Regions from separate parts of the Rhizobium sp. 01T437 genome, predicted to be linked through region 3. Evidence: predicted binding sites of a transcription regulator. Region 3 holds the regulator's gene; each other region holds the start of a gene.
The links. The regulator LexA, encoded in region 3, represses DNA repair genes until DNA is damaged. The targets are predictions, from matches to a motif close to TGTTCNNNNTGTGTTCNG.

Region 1 (3,970 bases), on a different contig from region 3:
CAGCCGACGACGAGCCGCAGGCCGGTGGCGCGCGAGGCCTCCAGCGCCCGGACGATGCCGGCCAGGCTGTTGCGGTCGACAATGCCGAGCGCTTCGATGCCCATGAGCTTTGCGGTCGAAAACAGGTCGCCTGCCGAGCTTGCGCCGCGCAGGAACGAGAAATGCGTGGTGACCTGAAGCTCGGCGTAGCGCATCATGCAAACACCCCGTGCAGGAACCATTTATGCGATCCGGTTTCCGCATCGACGCCGTCGCCGGATCGAAAGATCCAGAATCGCTTACCGGTATCGTCCTCGACGACGAAGTAGTCGCGCACCGCGATCCATTCGGCGCTGCGTTTCCACCATTCGCCAAAGATCCGCTCCGGCCCGTCGGCGCGCTTTATCCGCCGCCGCTTGCCGCGCCAGGTAAACGAGACCGGTGGATGATCCGGGAGCAGGGCGATCACTTCGATCAGTTCGGGACGCGCCAGAAGCCAGGGTGGCCGCAGCCAGTGCAGCGGCCAGGTGGCGCCATCCTCGTCGGCCGTAGGCCCGATCCGCTGGACGCTGCGCTCCGGGACATCGCTTGCGACCGGTGCGACGCGGAAAATCCGCTGGCCGCCACGATTGCCGAGCACGTCGATGAGCGGCGTCACATCAGCAATCTGTTCTTCAATGAGCGATGAGACCGACTGCGCCTCGATCAGCGGCTCGGCGAGGACGGCAGCAAGACTGAGCTTCTCGATGCCGAAGCCAGGCTCGATCTTTTCGATGCGATCGCGAAAGAGTTTGGTCAGCCAGGCGATGTCACGGACGGATTTGGCGGTGCCGGCCCGAAGCGCCTGAATGCTATTGTCGACGCGGTGGACGATGAGGTCGGCACGGCGGACGCCCAGCCCACGCTTTTCGAGCTCCAGACAGAGCTGGCGCACGAGGCGGGTGACGTATTTCTCGATTGTCTCGGGCGCTCCGATCGGTTCGGCGAAGGATTTTTGGACCTCGACAAGCTCCGCTGGGCGGATCGGATCAATCGGTTCGGCGATACGGCCGAACATCTGGTCGAGGCGGCGACCGAGCTCGGGACCGAAGCGCAGCGTCAATGGCGCACGTGGGGTGGCGGCAAGATCGCCGATGGTGGCAAAGCCGAGGGTTCGCAGGCTTTCAATGGCGTCGGACGGCAATCGCAGCGACGACAGCGGCAGCCGGTTCACGGCCTTCTGGGTTTCGCCGCGCGCGATTATGACCGTCTCACGCCGGGTGGTGCGGGCGAGCGCATGCGCAGCACCCCACGTGTCGGCGATTGCCGCATGGGCAGCGAGCCCCCGGCCGCGCAAGCGATTGACGAGGCCGGACAGCATCAGCTCCTCGCCGCCCTGGAGATGATCGGCGCCTTCAGTATCCATGGCGATGCCATCGGGAGGATCGATAGTGACGACAGGAGAGTATTGCGACAGCGCCCAGAGCGTCAGCCGTTCCAGCGCTGCAAGGTCTGCCGCGGGATCGGCGTCGATCATCATGAGCCCTTGGACCAGCGCCTGCGCCTTGGCGGCCGGCATGCCGATACGAAGGCCAAGTTTGGCCGCTGCCCGATCGGCTCCGGCAATCCATCGCTTCGAACCACTCCTGGCGATCACCACCAGCGGCGTTTCAACGGATAACGAAGGATCGGCGCGCCTGATCCGGTCGGTCGGCAGCGTCGGAAGAAAGACAGATACGACCCTGGCCATCGCATGCTCCGATAATGAATTCACCTCCCTCGCCGGCCCTGACCCGCATCAGTTCTGCCAACCATCGCGCCCGCCCGACACCCGGCACGGCAAGCGGCTCGGACGGCAGCACCGAGATGCGCCAGCGGGTTGTCGCAGCGCTCGGCATGCCGAAGTCGGAGGCCTCCGCCTGCCGCCTCCACCGGCGGACCACCAGGCCCAATGTCCCCGACTTTTCCGCGGCAAGCTGCAGGCGGCGCGATGCCGCCATCGGCAGACGCACGAGTTCAGCGACGACGACGCCGAGGCCGCCATAACTCAAAGCCTCTTCGAAGCTTGCGAGCACCGTCTCTTGCCTGTCGCACTCAACGAAGATGACGCGGTCGGGGTGAAGGCCGATCTGGGCGAAGGCCGGGAAGAAGAGGTCAAAGCGCGTCAGGCACCACACCACCTTGCCGGTGGTGCGGGCAGCAATGCCGCCGACGAAGAGTGCGGCGGCCACCCCGTCGATCGCCCCATTTCCACCGCCGGCCACTTCATGCAGCGCGCCATAGGCGAGCCCCCCTCCCGGCAGCTGAGCATCGATCTCGCTGACCCCGAACGGCAGGACACTTCGTTGGCGCGAGCCCGCCCCTTCCAGATTGGCGATTTTCTCGCGTAACTCGGTGAGAACTGCATTTGAAGCGACTGCTGAACTCATGATCTCCTTTTGACGGCAACCCGTTTTCGGCTTGAGTAACAGGAATCTGTTCTGTATTTGTTCTTAAGGCATAAATGAGTCAATACGCATATAACCCGCTGAAGTTGAGCACGCGCGCGGGCAAGAAAAATCGCCAGTGGATTCAATCGGATGATGGGGAAGGAATATTTTTCGGATGCGCCGAACGCGGCTTGTGGACGATGCGGTCCCTACACGGAAAGATCACAGGATTCTGGCAGTGGAACTCGTCTGCCCGCCTCCGCGATCGTTGCGCGCCTGGGCGCAAACTGTTGGTGAAAGCATTTGGCGCAAGTGTCAGCTTCGCGGAAATCCGCCGGCGCACGGCCATGGGCTGCCGGCGAACGCAGACGCGCAAGGGTGACAAGTGTGGGGCACACGTCCCATGTTTGGGAAATGGTCCCGCTGATGGAAGCTAGATGATGACAGACGAAGGAAGCCGCGAGCGGCCGCGCAAGATCGTGCATGTCGACATGGACGCCTTCTATGCGTCTGTCGAGCAGCGCGACAATCCCGAACTGCGCGGCCTGCCGGTTGCCGTCGGCAGCCCTGCCGCCCGCGGTGTGGTGGCGGCCGCAAGCTACGAGGCCAGAGCCTTCGGCGTCCATTCCGCCATGTCGTCGGTGACCGCCCGGCGAAAATGCCCCGACCTGATCTTCGTCAAACCCCGCTTCGACGTCTACAAATCTGTCTCCATGCAGATCCGGGCGATCTTTGCCGAATACACGCCGATGATCGAGCCCTTGTCGCTCGACGAGGCCTATCTCGACGTCACCGAAAACCTGAAGGGCATGGAGATTGCAACCGAGATCGCCGAAGAGATCCGCGCCAGGATCAAGGCGGCAACGGGGCTTACCGCGTCAGCTGGAATTTCCTACAACAAGTTTCTGGCCAAGATGGCAAGCGACCTCAACAAACCGAACGGCCAGGCCGTCATCACGCCGAAGAACGGCCCGGCCTTCGTCGAGCAGCTCCCCGTCAAGAAATTCCACGGTGTCGGGCCGGCGACCGCTGAAAAGCTGCATCGGCTCGGAATCGAGACCGGCGCCGACCTCAAGCAGCAATCGCTCGAGTTTCTCACCCAGCATTTCGGGAAATCGGGACCGTATTTCTATGGGATCGCCCGCGGCATCGACAATCGCCAGGTCAGGCCGGATCGGGAGCGCAAATCCATCGGCGCAGAGGATACGTTTTCGCAGGACATTCATTCCTACGAACCCGCCCGCGAAGGGCTTCGGTCGCTGATCGAAAAGGTCTGGGGCTACTGCGAGGCCAATGAAATTGGCGCAAAGACGGTGACGCTCAAGGTCAAATATGCCGACTTCAGCCAGATCACCCGCAGCAAGACAGTTCCGTCAGCTCTTCCGGCGATCACCGATCTCGAGGAGGTCGTCGACCTGCTTCTCGCGCCAATCTTCCCGCCGCAAAAAGGGATCCGTCTGCTCGGCGTGTCGCTGTCTTCGCTGGAACGGCGCGCAGCCCTCACGGAACCCCAGCTGCGGCTGGCGCTTTAGACGGCGAGCATTGTCTGAACAGGAGAGGTCGAATGGCGCCTGACCCGAAAT
Region 2 (3,970 bases), on a different contig from region 3:
GCGGGATTCGACCCGCAGTTCATGTGGGCTATAGAGTGTGAAGCGCCCCGCCTCCGGCCGCAGTGCCGGCACAAGCCGCCGCGCCTCCTCGATCGTCAGCCTTTCGCAGCCTTCGCCCATCTCTGTGCGCAGGAAGGCGTCGATCACGGCTTCGGATTCGTCGAGCCTTGCGGCAAGGAGCAGCCCGCGCTGCAGGACGTCGATGCCGGCGTTGTCGACAATCTCGGCCCAGATATTGCGTGCCTGGCGTGCCTTGTCCCAGCAGTCGCCGGCCTGCTGGCCGGTCACCGTCACAAAGCCGAAATTGCGCACCGAGGCGCCATTTGCCTGTGCGTCGCGGTCGATAACGACGACCCGTTTGCCGCGCTTTGCCGCCGCCAGCGCATGCGCCAGCCCGACAATTCCCGCGCCGACGATCGCAATGTCGTAATGCGGCATGAAAGCTCCTTCGCAACATGTCTGCAACGGCTTGGCGGATTTTCTTGAAGCCTGTGTGACAGTTGCGCGGAGCCTTACATCCGCGTGTGGAAAAGAACGCTGGTTCAGTCTTCCAGCGTGCCGGCCTTTCGCGTTGCCTTGCTCGGCTTGTCGGCGGCAATCTTCATCAGGTCGCCGCGCCGGCGCACTAGCCGGTCGGAAGTGCGGGTCAACAGCAGCCCGTCCTGCGGTGCCCGGATATCGATATCGCCCTCGGCAAAACCGGGCCGGGTGACGATCGTCGCCAGAAGCTCTCCTTCCGAGACACGCTCGCCGATATTGCGGTGGAAGAGCACGGTACCGCCGTGCGGCGCACGCAGGATCTCGACGTTGTCGAGCGGCACGGCTGGTCCGGAGAAGGTCTTGTCTCCGGCTGCCCCGCCGTTGACGACACCGCGCCCGATCAGGAATTGCAGCAGGCCTTCGGCATCTTTCTCGGCCATATCGGGATAGACGTCGCGGCGGCCGCGCAGTTCCACCGTCACCGAAAGCTTGCCCGGAAGCTTGGCCTTGCGCTCGCCCGGCACCTCATATTTCCAGGCAAAACCGACTGCTTCCTCGAAGGCGGAGCTTTCGCCATCCGAAAGCAGCACCGCTTCCATGTCGAGCGCATTGGCAAGGTCCGCTGCTTCCGGCCAGAAGGCTTCGTCGATATAGGCATATTGCAGAGATTCATCATCGCAATGCAGATCGAGCACCAGATCGGCTCCGAGCGCCATATGAAACAGCTCTCGCTTCAATCGATCTGTAGCCGGATAATCATCAAGACCGTCAAGCAACTCCTCCCGGTCGCGAACCGAGATCAGCGGAAAGTCCCGATTGAAATTGGTCCGCGATCCCAAATCGAACCGACCCTGCAGCTCGCCGAAATGCGATTGCGCCGCACCAATCGGATTTGCCTGCGGCACGAGCGTGATATCGCCGGCGATCCGTCTTTCCCTTTCTGCTTGCCTGAGTTGAAGGCAGAGAAAATGCGCAAGCGCGGTTCCCGGCAGTTCATTGGAATGCAATGCGGCCTGGATATAGACCTTGGGCGCCGCCGGATCGCTTCCCTTGAAACGCATGACCGGCAACCGCCATTCGATGCCGGGTGTATCGCCCGGGATGATGATCTCTGAAAGGTCCACTATCTTGCTCCGCATGTGCATATTGAGTGGGGAGTTTTATGCGAATCCCCACCCGCGGTGCAAGCGCAGCTCAGCCGAGCAAAGGCCACCGGTTGATGACGTGATGCTCGCTCTTCCCGTAGATGCTGTGGATCAACAGGAACTCCTGGACTGTCCAGCGCACGGGTCGGTCAAGCTTTTCAGGCAGAACGGTCTTGCGATCATAGAGCATCGTCATGTGCGGCGTCAGATGTCCGCCGACATTATAGGGTAGTCCGGCCTCGTAGAGACCTTCTTGAATTTGGTTGCGAAGATCCAGCAGGCCTTCGTTTTCTTGCCTGCCGCAGATGACGAAGGCTTGCGGCTGGCCGGGATGCTTGAAGCTCATGGCTTCGTCGAGCACAATTTCGAACGGCTGGGCACGCACTGCCGCGGCGACTTGTTCAGCGCCGAACACGATATCATCCGGGAGCCGACGGTAGGCGCCGATGCCGTTCAGCGTGACATGAAGCACCGCGTTGGGCCGCGAGGGTCCGGTCAGAGCATGTCTATTGCGATACACTTGCGCGATGTCCAGCGCCTCGGATGCAGCTTCGATGGCTGGGCGAAGCGCGAAGAAAATCCTGTCGTGAAATTCCCCGCCAAGATTGGATTTCTTCTGGGGGCCTGCGCTATTCGGATCGAGTGGAAAATGAGGCATTTGAACTACGGACTACATCGCCCGCCTCCTTGTTTCGACAAGGAGGAGCATACCAGGATTGGCATTTTAGTCAAGAACAAAACATGAACAAATAGCTTTGTGAGGATATTTAAAACAGAAACGGCTACCTTTGCGGCAGCCGTTTGCTGGCGTCAATCAAGCGCTGAGGAATGCGTTACGCGGCGTTCTTGAGGACCTCAGCCGCCTTTTTGGAAGGCTTGGCGCGGGCTGCTTTCGGCGGTGCGAGACGAAGAACATCGTCTGRCAGCAAGCGGGCGTTGTCTTGCGCCTTGTCGAGATTGCTGACACGGGCAGGATCCATCGTATAGAGGCTGCCGCCGGAAACGAACATGTCGCGATAGGCGGCGCGCTCGATCAGCGCCGTGTCGATGACATTGACCTGCTGCTTTGCGAGCAGACCCTTGACCGCCAGCAATGCACGCGTGGTGATGATCGAACTGATGCGCGTCAGCACGACCGAATGCGGGATGCGGATATCATGCTGGGCAGCAAGCTGCTTCATGATCTCAAGCACCTGCGCGCCGCCGACCGCGTCCATGGCGCAGCCCTGCACCGGAACCATCACATGATCGGAAAAACCGATGGCCTTCGCCATCAGCGGGCTCAGACCGGCCGGCAAGTCGATGATGATATAACCGCCGCGCTTCTTGAGGTCCTTGATCTGCTGTTCGATCGTATCTTCGCTGACACCGGAGATGACGGCGAATTCGGCTGCGTCACCGGTCAGACGGTGCCAGCGGCTGGCCCACTGCTGGGGATCGGCATCCAGAACGGAAACGCGATGGCCACGGCGAGCCAGTTCTGTGGCAAGAACGAGAGCGACCGTCGTCTTGCCGGCCCCTCCTTTCGTATTGGCAAACGTAATAATTGGCATCGATTACCTCGGGTTGATGAGTTGGCGGCGGTCATCCCTGGGAGAGACGCGTCTCGGGCTTTAAGGAACAGCGACTTTCACAGTGATGAGATGAAAAGGTCAAACAGCAACCTTGCGTGGCGCTGTTTAGCCATGCCGTTTGAGGTTGATTTTTTCTGGGTGCAATCAGTGAGGAGCGGGCGATAGCGCAGCCGCGCCCGAGATAACCAGCACGCAGCCCTATAAAAATTGGCGGCGGCTTCTCACAAATAAATTGAAGGCTTTAGCTATGGCGGGATTTAGACGCTGAAACACCCGTTATTCAGGTGACTTAGCCTATCGTTCAGACATGTCCCGGGCGCCAAGGCAAGAACGGGAGCCCGTGTCGGGCTCCCAGATCGTCATTCCCACTCGATGGTGCCGGGCGGCTTGCTTGTTACATCATAAACGACACGGTTGATGCCGCGGACTTCGTTGATGATGCGGGTCGCGGCACGGCCGAGGAATTCCATGTCGTAGTGGTAGAAATCCGCCGTCATGCCGTCGACCGAGGTGACGGCGCGAAGCGCACAGACGAATTCGTAGGTGCGGCCGTCGCCCATGACGCCGACGGTCTGGACGGGCAGCAGCACGGCAAAGGCCTGCCAGATCGCATCATAGAGGCCAGCCTTGCGGATCTCGTCGAGATAGATTGCATCGGCTTCGCGCAGGATCTCGAGCTTCTCGCGCGTGATGCCGCCCGGGCAGCGGATGGCGAGGCCCGGACCCGGGAAGGGGTGGCGGCCGATGAAACTGTCGGGCAGGCCGAGTTCC
Region 3 (3,970 bases):
CGCCTCCCTTGTCACCGATGAGAGACGGGCGATCTCGGATGAAACGACGGAGGCGCTGCGGCAATCCGGCCTTGCGCATATCATCGCGATCTCCGGCCTCAATATGGCGCTCTCCGCCGGCATCTTCTTTGTCGGCCTGCGTGTCATCCTCAGTCTTTTTCCCGGTATTGCCCAGGCATGGCCGATCAAGAAGATCGCGGCGGCCGGCGCGCTCGCTGCGGTGACGGCCTACTATCTGATCTCGGGTTTTGCCGTCTCCGCCGAACGCGCCTTCATCATGATGGCGATTATGCTGGTTGCGGTCTTCTTCGACCGGCCGTCGATCAGTCTCAGAAACGTGGCGCTATCCGCTCTCGTGATCCTCGGGGTCTCGCCATCGGAGGTGCTGGGGCCGAGTTTCCAGATGTCCTTTGCTGCAACGCTTGCCCTGGTCGCCGGATACGACCTCTGGAAGGGGCGGCCGATGCGGGAGAATGCCTTTGCCAAGCTGCCGATCATGAAGCCCTTTTTCATGGTTGGTGGCTTCTTCGGTGGCGTTTTCCTGACGTCGCTGATCGGTGGTTTCTCGACGGCGCTGTTTTCGATCGAGCATTTCCACCGGCTGACTGCCTATGGCCTGCCGGCAAATCTCGCGGCCATGCCGGTCATCACCTTCATCGTCATGCCGGCCGGGATGCTGGCAATGCTGCTGATGCCGTTTGGTCTGGACGGCTGGCTATGGCCGGTGGTAGGCTTCGGGCTTGATCTGGTGATCACCATCGCAAAGGCAGTAGCGGGGTGGGGCGGCAACATAGATGTAGGCCGCTTGCCCGGCTGGTATTTCCCGACCGCCGTTTTCGGATTTCTGCTGCTGACCCTGCTCAGAACCCGGCTGCGGCACATGGGAACGGCAATTATCGCGGTCTCGACGCTCGCTATTGTACTGCTTCCGTCAGAGGCGATGCCCGACATCGCCATCTCCGAAGATGGCGGTCTGGTCGCTATAATCGATGCAGAGGCGATGGCTTCGAACCGTGAAAAGCCGCCCGCCTTCATCTTCGAACAATGGCATAGGGCACTTGCCATCGAAGAGCATCGGAAGCCGGTTATGCTCCAAACTGCCAAGGCGCCCACTGCGCCTGATGGCAAAAGACTGCAACTGTCACCCGATCAACGGAATGAAGCCGGAGCGGCAATGAGACAGGCAGTCGCCGTCGGCCCGCCGTCACGCTTCTCCTGCCTGAAGGGCGCCTGGTGCACCACTTTGCTCGGTAACGGAAAGAAACTGACTGTCATCGACAATGCTGCCTATCTCGGGCCAGCTTGCGATACGGCTGATATTGTCGTGACCCCTGTCCGATTGCGCTTCGACCGTTGTCGTTCCGGCGCGCTGCTCTTTACCGGCGAGACGCTGCGCAAGACAGGTTCTGTCGAACTTCGATTCACTGATAAGGGAGTTGAGGTCGCAACCGCATTCGACACATTGGGGCGACCCTGGATACGCCACCGCGCCTATAATTGGCGCAGCAACACATTCGCAGACGCCAATCTGTCACCGGTCAGTGATAGCGGCGAATGAGACCGACGAGCTTGCCCTGGACCTTGACGCGATCCGGCGGGAAAATGCGGGTCTCGTAAGCGGGGTTTGCAGCCTCGAGCGCAATCGATGCGCCCTTGCGGCGGAAGCGCTTGAGCGTTGCTTCCTCGTCATCGACGAGTGCGACGACAATATCACCCGGATTGGCCGTGCTGCCATTGCGGATGATGACCGTGTCGCCATCGAAGATGCCGGCTTCGATCATCGAGTCGCCGCGAACTTCGAGCGCATAATGTTCACCGGAGCCGAGCATATCGGCGGGAACGGTGATGTCATGCGTATTGTTCTGGATTGCCGAGATGGGAACACCGGCGGCGATGCGGCCCATGACGGGAACGGAGACCGCATTGCCGTTATCGGCAGCAGGTGCTGGCTTTGCCGAGGCAGGAGGTGCTACGGGCTGGGGCTTGCCGAGGCTGCCCTCGATGACGCTCGGCGAAAAGCCGCGCCGAGGCTGCAGGCTCGGGCTGTAGGCTTCCGGCAGTTTGATGACTTCGAGCGCGCGCGCCCGGTTCGGAAGCCGGCGAATGAAGCCGCGTTCTTCGAGCGCCGTGATCAGCCGGTGAATACCCGATTTCGAGGCCAGATCCAGTGCGTCCTTCATCTCGTCGAAAGACGGTGGAACGCCTGACTCCTTCATCCTTTCATGAATGAAAAGAAGGAGTTCCTGTTGTTTGCGCGTGAGCATGGCGTCTAACCCCAGTCTTGAAACAAATCCAGAACGGACACTATATGTTCCATATGTGTTCCGCAAGTAGCTAAATTTTCGTAAAACTTCTGTTCAATCTGTCGAGAATTTGATTTTTATCGCCCTTAGGCCTGTCTGGCCTTGCTTCACGAGGCTTGCTGAAGCACATCTCCTTGTGATTGCTGGGAGAAGAACCGATGAGCCAAGACACGCTTCCGATCGATCATCTCGTTTTGCCGGTTACCGATATCGACCTAGCCCGCGAAAGGCTGGGCAAGCTGGGCTTTACCGTCGCGCCCGATGCCCGCCACCCCTTCGGCACGGAGAATGCCTGCGTTTTCTTTGCCGACAAAACCTATCTTGAGCCGCTCGGTGTCGCGAGCGTCGAGGAGAGCGAGGAGACGGCACGTGAGGGCAATGTCTTCACGGCCCGCAATCAGGCTTTCCGCTTCCGCTGCGGTAGCGAGGGACTGTCCGCCATCGCCTTCGCGACAGCGGATGCGAAGCATGAACATGCTCGATTCGTGAAGGGCAGCATCAGTGCTGGTTCTGTGCTACAGTTCGAACGCCCAGTGAAAATGCCGGATGGCACGGAAAGCATCGCCGGCTTCCGGCTTGCCTTCGCTGCCGACCTCCGGGCACCGGATTTCTTTCTCTTCGCTGTCGAGCGCATCAACCCGCTTCCAACCGATCGCAACGTGCTGGAGACCCACGCCAACGGCGTGACAGGCATTGCCGAGATCGCGCTCGGAGCCCCTGACCCGACAGCCTTCGGCGAGTTCGTTGGCTCGGCGGTAAAAGCCGCTTCTGCTGATGTCACGAGTTTCGGGCTGGAGGTCCCCACTGGAAACGCAAAGATCAGCCTGATGACCCCGCAGGGGCTGGAGGCCTATTTCGATCTGGCGACGCCGAATATCGATCGCGGCCTGCGCGGCCGGGCAATCCTCTTTGCCGTTGGCGATCTGGCCGTGACAGAAGCGCATTTGGCTGCTAACGGGGTGACCTATACACGCAAGGGCAACCGTATTCTGGTGAAGCCCGCGCCCGGTCAGGGCGTGCTCTTCGCTTTCGAGGAAACATCATGAGCTCCACTACCAATTCCGTTGTGACGGTCGGCGAGGGCGCCGGCAAAGTCACCTTCTCCAATGCCGCACGCCTGTCGCTGATTGCCGGCGCTTGCGAAATGGAAAGCCGCGACCATGCGTTCATGGTTGCCGGCACGTTGAAGGAACTGTGCACCAAGCTCGGCATCGGGCTCGTCTATAAGACCTCGTTCGACAAGGCGAACCGCTCTTCCTTGTCGAGCAAACGCGGTGTCGGCCTTGAGAAGGGGCTGGAGGTTTTTGCCGATCTCAAGAAGGAACTCGGCATTCCGGTTCTGACCGACATCCACACTGAAGAACAATGCGCCGAAGTGGGCAAGGTCGTCGACATCCTGCAGATACCGGCCTTCCTGTCTCGTCAGACAGATCTCCTGGTGGCTGCGGCAAAGACCGGTCGCGTTATCAACGTCAAGAAAGGCCAGTTCCTGGCGCCTTGGGATATGAAGAACGTGCTCGGCAAGCTAAACCAGAGCGGCAATCCGAACATCTTGCTCTGCGAGCGCGGCGCTTCCTTCGGTTACAATACGCTGGTCTCCGACATGCGTTCCCTGCCAATCATGGCAGCAACGGGCGCGCCCGTCATTTTCGACGCCACGCATTCCG
Region 4 (3,970 bases), 280 kb from region 3:
CGCCGAGAAGCTGTGCGTGGCGCATGGCGCGGCGCATGATGCGGCGCAGCACGTAGCCACGACCTTCGTTCGATGGCAGCACGCCATCGGCGATCAGGAAGGCAGAGGAGCGAAGATGGTCGGCGATGACGCGGTGGCTGGCGCTGCCCTCTGCCTTGGCACCCATCGTATCCTCGATGGTGCCGATCAGCGTGCGGAAGAGGTCGGTGTCGAACACGCTCTGCACGCCCTGCAGAACGGCAGCCATGCGCTCCAGGCCCATGCCTGTATCGATCGACGGGCGCGGCAGCGGGTTGCGAACGCCGGGCTCGGTCTGCTCGAACTGCATGAAGACGAGGTTCCAGAATTCCAGGAACCGGTCGCCATCCTCTTCCGGAGAGCCGGGAGGGCCGCCCCAGACATTCTCGCCCTGGTCGATGAAGATTTCCGAGCACGGGCCGCAGGGGCCGGTATCGCCCATCTGCCAGAAATTGTCCGAAGTCGGGATGCGGATGATCTTGTCGTCGGAAAAGCCGGCGATCTTCTTCCAGAGCACGGCGGCTTCTTCATCTTCGGAATAGACCGTCACCAGCAGGCGGTTCTTCGGCAGGTCAAAGCCTTCGGTGACGAGCTTCCAGGCAAGCTCGATAGCATTCTCCTTGAAATAATCGCCGAAGGAGAAGTTGCCGAGCATCTCGAAGAAGGTCAGGTGGCGCGCAGTATAGCCGACATTGTCGAGATCGTTATGCTTGCCGCCGGCGCGTACGCACTTCTGCGAGGTCGTCGCCGTCGAATAGGGACGCTTTTCCAAGCCGGTAAAAACGTTTTTGAACTGTACCATGCCGGCATTGGTGAACATTAGCGTCGGGTCATTGCGCGGCACGAGCGGGCTCGATGGAACGACCTCATGGCCGTTCTTCTTGAAGTAGTCGAGGAAGGTCGACCGGATATCGTTTACACCGCTCATTTCATGCCCTTCGATGCTGCCAGCAGGCAGGTAAAATTAAATCCATCGGCTTTTATCGTTCGACCCTGCCACTGTCCAGCAAACAAACAAAACCGGCCGCATTCTCGTGAGAGAACGCGGCCGGTGCTGAATTGCCTCAGCGGTCAGGGCGAATTACATGTCGCCGGCATCACCTGCATCGTCGCCGGCGTCAGGGCCGCCGTTCTGCAGGAAGCGGTCGGCAATCAGGCCGGCGTTCTGGCGCAGCCCCGTCTCGATCTCGCGGGCGAGATCCGGATTGTCACGCAGGAAGATCTTGGCGTTTTCGCGACCCTGGCCGAGGCGCTGGCTGTTATAGGAGAACCAGGCGCCCGACTTCTCGACGATGCCGGCCTTGACGCCGAGGTCGATGAGTTCGCCGGTCTTGGAAACGCCTTCGCCATACATAATGTCGAATTCGACCTGCTTGAAGGGAGGCGCCATCTTGTTCTTGACGACCTTGACGCGCGTCTGGTTGCCGATCACCTCTTCGCGCTCCTTGACCTGGCCGATGCGGCGGATGTCGAGGCGGACGGAGGCATAGAACTTGAGCGCGTTACCACCTGTCGTCGTTTCCGGTGAGCCGAACATGACGCCGATCTTCATGCGGATCTGGTTGATGAAGATTACCATGGTGTTCGACTTGGAGATCGAAGCCGTCAGCTTTCGCAGCGCCTGGCTCATCAGGCGGGCCTGAAGGCCCGGCAGGCTGTCGCCCATTTCGCCTTCGATTTCGGCGCGCGGCGTCAACGCGGCGACCGAGTCGACGACGAGGACGTCGATGGCGCCGGAGCGCACCAGCGTATCGGTGATTTCAAGCGCTTGCTCGCCGGTGTCGGGCTGGGAGATCAGGAGGTTCTGCAAATCGACGCCGAGCTTGCGGGCATAGACAGGATCGAGAGCGTGTTCGGCGTCGACGAAGGCGCAGATGCCGCCCTTCTTCTGCGCTTCGGCAATGGTCTGCAGCGCGAGCGTCGTTTTACCAGAACTTTCCGGACCGTAGATCTCGATGATACGGCCCTTCGGCAGGCCGCCGATGCCGAGCGCGATATCGAGGCTGAGCGAACCAGTAGAAACCGTTTCGATCTCGACGATGCTCTCGTTCGAGCCGAGTTTCATGATCGAGCCCTTGCCGAATGACCGCTCGATCTGTGAGAGTGCCGCTTCGAGCGCCTTGCTTTTGTCCACCGATTTGTCCTCTACGAGCCGCAATGAATTCTGAGACATTCGATCCACCTTTAGGTTATTGACGCTGCTCTAGCAATGTCGCCGCTGATGCGAAGTTTGTACCTGATTTGTTCTAATTTCGCAATGGGGTTGCAAATAATTGAAAGAAAAAGGTAAAACGGCCCGTGTTCTATTTTTGTTTTATCGATGCAAAGCAACGGCTTAGTGCTTCGCTTGCGCTGAATGCCGGCGTTTTGGAGCCTATTCGATTCGCTCGGGGAGAGCAGAAATGAGCGGCAAGATTCTTGTTCTCGGTGGCGCCCATATCGATCGCCGCGGCCGCATTGCCGGGGAGACGGCACCCGGCGCCAGCAACCCTGGAACATGGTTCGAGGAACCGGGCGGTGGCGGCTTCAATGCGGCACGCAATCTCGCCCGGCTCGGCTTCGAGGTGACGATGATTTCGCCGCGCGGCGGCGACCCGATCGGCGAGATGGTAAGCGAGGCGGCCGATTTTGCAGGAATAAATGACCGCCCCTTCGTCTTCCTCGACCGCAAGACGCCAAGCTATACGGCGATCATCGAGAAGGACGGCAATCTGGTCATCGCACTGGCCGACATGGAGCTCTACCGCTTCTTCGTGCCGCGGCGACTATCGATCCGCTGGGTGCGTGACGCCTTCGCCGCCACCGATTTCATCCTCTTCGACGCCAACCTGCCCGAGGACACGGCTGCCGCGATCGTCGCAAGGGCCAAGGCACTCGGCAAGCCGGTAGCGGCAATTGCTATTTCGCCGGCCAAGGTGGTGCGCCTCCTGCCCTGCCTCGAAGGTATCGACTATCTATTCCTCAACGAGGCCGAGGCCGCAGCGCTGGCTGGCCACCGGCCGGATGAAGCCGCCGGCTGGCCGTCCCTGCTCGGTGACATCGGCATCGGCGGAGCGGTCGTCACGCGCGGCCAGCGCGAACTCGTCGCTTTCAAGGACGGGCGGGCGCTTGTCTTGCAGCCGCCGATCTCGGACAATGTCGCCGATGTCACGGGTGCGGGAGACTCGCTGGCGGCCGGTACGCTCTCGGCCCTCATGCTCGGCTATCCGCTCGAAGAGGCGGTCCGCCATGGTGCAGCGGCAGCGGCTCTCACCGTACAGTCACCGCACGCCGTCAACGAAAATCTCTCGCGGGAACTGATCCGCGACATGCTTTCGCTTGTCCCGGCGGCAAGAATTCTGCAATGAAGCGGCAACATCGATAAACGGATACGGATCATGACCAAACCCTTCTCGCCCCTGCTGCCGATCTCCTATTCGAAGGAAGTGGCCGCCGCCAAGCAGCGCGGCGCCCCGATCGTCGCCCTCGAATCGACCATCATCACCCATGGCATGCCCTACCCCGGCAATATCGAGATGGCGCGCAGCGTCGAAGCGATCATCCGCGATCAGGGTGCCGTTCCCGCCACCATCGCCGTCATCCACGGCACGCTGCATATCGGCCTCGAGGCCGCCGAGCTGGAACAGCTTGCTCAGGCCAAAGACGTGATGAAGGTATCGCGCGCCGATATCGCCTTCTCGATCGCCGAGCGTCGCACCGGTGCCACCACGGTTGCCGCGACCATGATTGCGGCCGCACGTGCCGGCATCAAGGTCTTCGCGACCGGCGGCATCGGCGGCGTGCATCGCGGCGCTGAAGAAACGTTCGATATCTCCGCCGACCTCGAAGAGCTCGCCCGCACCGGCGTCATTGTCGTCTGCGCCGGCGCCAAGGCGATCCTCGATATTCCGAAGACGCTGGAAGTGCTGGAGACCCGCGGCGTGCCGGTCGTGACCTATGAAAGCGACGAATT

Region 1: a site for LexA is predicted at 2,435-2,452, ahead of AC1DM5_RS24030 (ImuA family protein). Genes of this name have one in related genera too.
Region 2: a site for LexA is predicted at 2,356-2,373, ahead of AC1DM5_RS14780 (2'-5' RNA ligase family protein). Genes of this name have one in related genera too.
Region 4: a site for LexA is predicted at 2,318-2,335, ahead of recA (recombinase RecA). Genes of this name have one in related genera too.

The regions. Positions count from the first base shown of each region.
Region 1 covers NZ_JBFTPM010000012.1:115,489-119,458, forward strand. Annotated here, with positions in the region: gene AC1DM5_RS24020 (error-prone DNA polymerase) at 1-194, opposite strand, end outside; gene AC1DM5_RS24025 (Y-family DNA polymerase) at 194-1,708, opposite strand; gene AC1DM5_RS24030 (ImuA family protein) at 1,629-2,387, opposite strand; partial or broken gene AC1DM5_RS24035 (hypothetical protein) at 2,563-2,824, shown strand; gene dinB (DNA polymerase IV) at 2,828-3,919, shown strand; gene AC1DM5_RS24045 (SOS response-associated peptidase family protein) at 3,916-3,970, opposite strand, start outside.
Region 2 covers NZ_JBFTPM010000006.1:351,078-355,047, reverse strand. Annotated here, with positions in the region: gene AC1DM5_RS14790 (TIGR03364 family FAD-dependent oxidoreductase) at 1-438, opposite strand, end outside; gene AC1DM5_RS14785 (succinylglutamate desuccinylase/aspartoacylase family protein) at 543-1,604, opposite strand; gene AC1DM5_RS14780 (2'-5' RNA ligase family protein) at 1,675-2,283, opposite strand; gene AC1DM5_RS14775 (AAA family ATPase) at 2,459-3,178, opposite strand; gene guaA (glutamine-hydrolyzing GMP synthase) at 3,559-3,970, opposite strand, start outside.
Region 3 covers NZ_JBFTPM010000001.1:601,719-605,688, reverse strand. Annotated here, with positions in the region: gene AC1DM5_RS03090 (ComEC/Rec2 family competence protein) at 1-1,558, shown strand, start outside; gene lexA (transcriptional repressor LexA) at 1,539-2,264, opposite strand; gene AC1DM5_RS03080 (VOC family protein) at 2,462-3,349, shown strand; gene kdsA (3-deoxy-8-phosphooctulonate synthase) at 3,346-3,970, shown strand, end outside.
Region 4 covers NZ_JBFTPM010000001.1:323,905-327,874, reverse strand. Annotated here, with positions in the region: gene alaS (alanine--tRNA ligase) at 1-946, opposite strand, end outside; gene recA (recombinase RecA) at 1,100-2,191, opposite strand; gene AC1DM5_RS01700 (carbohydrate kinase family protein) at 2,421-3,365, shown strand; gene AC1DM5_RS01695 (pseudouridine-5'-phosphate glycosidase) at 3,396-3,970, shown strand, end outside.